DNA from 2 places in the Pseudomonas sp. GQ91 genome. Region 2 is predicted to be linked to the other one. Evidence: riboswitches for the same ligand, from Rfam matches in the RefSeq annotation. Region 2 holds a riboswitch; the other holds the start of a gene.

Region 1 (2,380 bases), on a different contig from region 2:
CACTGGCGCGCTCATGAATCATCGGGTCGAGAAAGTCCGGACCGCATTTGAACACCCGTACGTTGCGCCCCAGATTGCGGTGCAAACGGGCCAGAGCGGCAGTGACGGTGGTCTTGCCCTGGCCGGATGCCGGCGCGGCGATCAGGACGGCCGGGCAATGTCGCGGCTGATTCAAAGTTCGATGCCCTTCTGTGCCTTGATCCCGGCCTGGAACGCATGTTTGAGCATGCCCATTTCAGTCACGGTGTCGGCCATTTCAATCAGCTCCGGCTTGGCACCACGCCCGGTGACCAGCACATGCTGCATCGGCGGACGGGCTTGCAGGTCACTGAGGACCTGATCCAGATCGAGATAGCCGTGCTTGAGGGCAATATTCAGCTCATCCAGGACCACCAGGCCAATGCCGGGATCCTGCAACATTTCCCGCGAGACCTGCCAGGCCGCTTCGGCGGCGGCGATATCACGCTGGCGATCCTGGGTTTCCCAGGTAAAGCCCTCGCCCATCACATGGAAACGCACTTGCTCGGGGAAGCGGCGGAAGAACAATTCTTCACCGGTGCTGTTGCGCCCCTTGATGAACTGCACCACACCGCACTGCATGCCGTGGCCCATGGCTCGAGCCAGCATGCCGAAGGCCGAACTGCTCTTGCCTTTGCCATTGCCGGTCAGCACCAGCAGCAACCCGCATTCATTTGGCGAATTGGCGATACGCTCGTCGATAAGCGCTTTTTTGCGCAGCATGCGCGCCAGATGGCGTTCGTCACGCTCAGGGGATTCAGACATGGCAGCTCTCCGTTGGGGCTGGACAAAAACGGCAGGCAGGAAAAGACACAGGTAAAGCCAAGCATCGCCCACCGTGATGCTGTTGGATGGATCAGGCCGGTCTCCGGACTCATGAGTGGCGCGCTCCCTGGGGAGAACAGACCGACAGTGCGCCTTCCCATATCGAAGCGATACAGTGGCAAAAGCAGCGTCTTGACTCATTTACCGTTGCGGGGGCAGCGCCGGGATTGTGGCTGCACTGTGTACAAGTGCGCTCACTCACCGGCTTCCCTGTTTCACTCTGTCGACTTGATCGTCACAGAGCACCTGAAACAAGCGGCGAAGGTTAGTGGGTTGGGGGTGGAGCGTCAATTAAAGCCGGCCATGCACTTGAACCATCTCGCCGGCCCGCGCCTCTATGACTACAAGTACTGAGGAGAAAAACATGCATAAGACTCGACTCGCCCTACTGGTCATGGCCGCAGGCGCCCTTGCCGCGTGCGGTGAAAGTTCGACCCTGCAAGTGTCCGATGGCACCGGGCCTTCGCCCAAACTGCCGGAGCCGAACAAGACGCTGATCCCGACCGTGAACATCGCCCCGGCCGTGGGCTGGCCCGACGGCGTCAAGCCGACAGCCGCGCCCGGCACCCAGGTGGCGGCGTTTGCCGAAGGCCTGGATCACCCGCGCTGGCTATACGTGCTGCCCAATGGCGACGTGCTCGTAGCGGAAACCAACGCACCACCCAAGCCGGATGATGCCCAAGGCATTCGCGGCTGGGTCATGGAAAAAGTCATGGGTCGTGCCGGTGCCGGTGTACCCAGCCCGAACCGCATCACCTTGCTGCGTGATGCCGATCATGACGGCGTGGCGGAAACCCGTACGGTGTTCCTGGAAAACCTCAACTCCCCGTTCGGCATGACCCTGGTGGGTAACGATCTGTATGTCGCCGATTCGGACAAGCTGCTGCGATTCCCCTACCAGACCGGCGAAACCTCGATCACCGCGCCGGAAACCAAAGTCATCGATCTGCCGGGCGGCCCTCTGAATCATCACTGGACCAAAAACGTGATCGCCAGCAAGGACGGCAGCAAGCTGTACGTCAGCGTCGGCTCCAACAGCAACGTCGGGGAAAACGGCATGGACGCCGAACAGGGACGTGCGGCGATTTGGGAAGTGGATCGAGCCAGCGGCAAGCAGCGGATTTTCGCATCCGGCCTGCGTAACCCCAACGGCATGGCCTGGGAACCCCAAAGCGGCAAGCTGTGGACCGCGGTCAACGAGCGCGACGAAATCGGCAGCGACCTCGTGCCGGACTACATCACGTCAGTCAAGGATGGCGGCTTTTATGGCTGGCCGTTCAGCTACTACGGCCAGCACGTGGATGTGCGCGTGAAACCGCAGGATCTGAATCTGGTGGCCAAAGCCATCGTGCCGGATTATGCCGTCGGGCCGCATACGGCCTCGCTGGGCCTGACCTTCGCCGAAGGCACGACGCTGCCGGCGCAGTTCAGCAACGGCGCGTTTATCGGCCAGCACGGTTCATGGAACCGCAAGCCCCACAGTGGCTATAAGGTGATTTTCGTACCGTTTGAAGGGGGCATGCCGAAAGGCCAACCG
Region 2 (2,380 bases):
GACTGTCGACCACGGTGATCACCGCGTCAACGGTGCAGGCGCTGCGGATTTCCGGCCACTGGAAGGCCTGGACCAGTGGTTTTGGCAGGGCCAGGCCCGAGGTTTCGATAAGGATGTGATCGAGGTCGCCACGACGAGCCACCAACTCCCGCATCACCGGAAAGAACTCTTCCTGGACGGTGCAGCACAGGCAGCCGTTGGCCAGTTCGTAGACCCGACCATTGGCTTCTTCTTCGGTGCAACCGATGGCGCACTGCTTGAGAATCTCACCGTCGATGCCCAATTCACCGAACTCGTTGACGATCACCGCGATGCGGCGGCCTTGCGCGTTGTCCAGCATATGCCGCAGCAAGGTGGTTTTACCTGATCCGAGGAAGCCGGTAACGATAGTGACGGGGAGTTTGGCCAGTGTTTTCATCGAATGCCCTTTAGGGCGGGCATACGGGACGACTGGCCCTGCGGCGGCGCGCAGAAACGAAATTCGTCACCGGATCACCCCGCCCGGTTGAAATGGAAAATCAGTTGCGAGGCAGGTCTCCTGGCTTGGGGCTTGCCGCTCTTTCGAGCGGCGCTGGCTGCGCCTTCCCGCCGGGTTCCGGCAGTGGCATGGCAGGCAGATAAACCCTTTACAGTTGCGGGGGCAGCCGCGGCATTGACCGCGTTCCCTTCTTAGCTTCGACCTCGGCCGAAGAACCTCGAAGCTGCAAGGCTACAGGGGCTCGGGCCATTTGACTACCATCCCCGGGCCATGCTCTCCTACGCATCTTGTTTCGGGTGCCCTTCACAGGGTGAAACGGGAAACCGGTAAATCCAGAGCTGTTTTTCAAGGCTCAGGACCAGTCCGGTGCTGCCCCCGCAACGGTAAGCGAGCGAAGTGTCAAATCCACTGTGCCAGCGGCATGGGAAGGTGACGCTTTTCGGGATGACTCTTTCCAGAGCCCCCCTCGCAAGCCCGGAGACCGGCCCGATCATTCAATAACAAACCCGCGGTGGGCGGGCGCTGTTCCGAACCCTGCGTGCCCGGCTCGCGGGGTTTGCATGCGCTCGTTTCACCCTGTCACTCGAAAGGGACGCGCCATGTCGATCATCAGCAGCACTTCGCCTACCGCCAGCAGCACCGCCACCTTGAGTCAGCGCCTGACCGCCGCCATTGGTGCGTCGATCCTCGGTGTGTGCCTGGTGTACTTCGCCGGGTTCTCGCACATCGAGGCCGTCCACAACGCCGCCCACGATACGCGCCACAGCGCCGCCTTCCCGTGCCATTGAGGGCTGTCGACATGATCAAGCGAATTGCCCAAACCGCCGGTTTTACCGGTCTGCTGGCCGCGCTGTTGTTGACCTTGCTGCAAAGCCTGTGGGTTGCCCCGCTGATTATCCAGGCGGAAGCCTATGAAAGCGCCCCGGCCGCCAGCGAGGTCCACGAGCACGCCGCAGGCACCGTGGCCCACAGCCACGACGCCGAAGCTTGGGCCCCGGAAGATGGCTGGCAGCGCGTGGTGTTCACCACGGGCAGTAATCTGGTGGTGGCGGTGGGTTTCGCACTATTGCTCGCCGGCCTGTACACCCTGCGCGCACCGACTCGTACGGCCCAGGGGTTGCTCTGGGGACTGGCCGGTTACGCCACGTTTGTGCTGGCGCCGACGTTGGGTCTGCCACCGGAATTGCCGGGCACCGCCGCGGCGGATCTGGCGCAACGGCAACTCTGGTGGATCGGCGCTGCTGCCTCCACAGCCGTGGGCATCGCACTGATCGCGTTTGGGCGTCATTGGCTACTGAAAATCCTCGGCGTGGCGATTCTGGCGGTGCCCCATGTGATTGGCGCGCCGCAACCGCTGGTGCACTCGATGTTGGCGCCTGAAGCCCTGGAAACGCAGTTCAAGCTCGCCTCGCAGTTGACCAACGTTGCATTCTGGCTGGCGCTGGGCTTGATCAGCGCCTGGTTGTTTCGCCGTAATCACGCCACTCAGTACGCGGCATGAGGCCAGACAGCACCACGCCGATCCTGGTGGTCGGCCTGGGTTGCCAGCGCGGTTGTGACGTCGACACCCTGCTCGCTCTGTTTCACACCGCCCTGGCTGCCGAGGGAGTCGATCCGCGGCGCATCAACGCGCTGGCCAGTATCGAGCACAAACGCGATGAACCGGGGTTGCTCGCACTGGCCAATGCCCTCCGGCTGCCGTTGCAGTTTTTCGCTGCCGAGCAATTGACGGTCTACGCCCCCCGGCTAAGCCACCGTTCGGCGCTGGCGTTTACCCACACCGGTTGCCACGGCATCGCCGAAAGTGCCGCCCTGGCCCTGGCCGAGCAGTTGTCTGGGGCCCCTGCCCGGCTGTTGATCACTCGCCAAAAAAACCCTCAGGCGACCTTTGCCTTGGCGTAC

Evidence for each region. Region 2 has a riboswitch for cobalamin ahead of AC6CIA_RS00220 (CbtB domain-containing protein). Riboswitches for the same ligand answer to the same signal wherever they lie in the genome.
Region 1: it holds a riboswitch for cobalamin, as region 2 does, so the genes downstream of both, cobO (cob(I)yrinic acid a,c-diamide adenosyltransferase) here and AC6CIA_RS00220 (CbtB domain-containing protein) in region 2, are expected to answer to the same signal.

What each region holds. Positions count from the first base shown of each region.
Region 1 covers NZ_JCAXED010000008.1:19,467-21,846, reverse strand. Annotated here, with positions in the region: gene AC6CIA_RS13445 (cobyrinic acid a,c-diamide synthase CobB) at 1-175, opposite strand, end outside; gene cobO (cob(I)yrinic acid a,c-diamide adenosyltransferase) at 172-783, opposite strand; cobalamin riboswitch at 861-1,108, opposite strand; gene AC6CIA_RS13435 (PQQ-dependent sugar dehydrogenase) at 1,208-2,380, shown strand, end outside.
Region 2 covers NZ_JCAXED010000001.1:58,527-60,906, reverse strand. Annotated here, with positions in the region: gene cobW (cobalamin biosynthesis protein CobW) at 1-418, opposite strand, end outside; cobalamin riboswitch at 512-713, opposite strand; cobalamin riboswitch at 756-982, shown strand; gene AC6CIA_RS00220 (CbtB domain-containing protein) at 1,078-1,266, shown strand; gene AC6CIA_RS00215 (CbtA family protein) at 1,278-1,979, shown strand; gene AC6CIA_RS00210 (cobalamin biosynthesis protein) at 1,976-2,380, shown strand, end outside.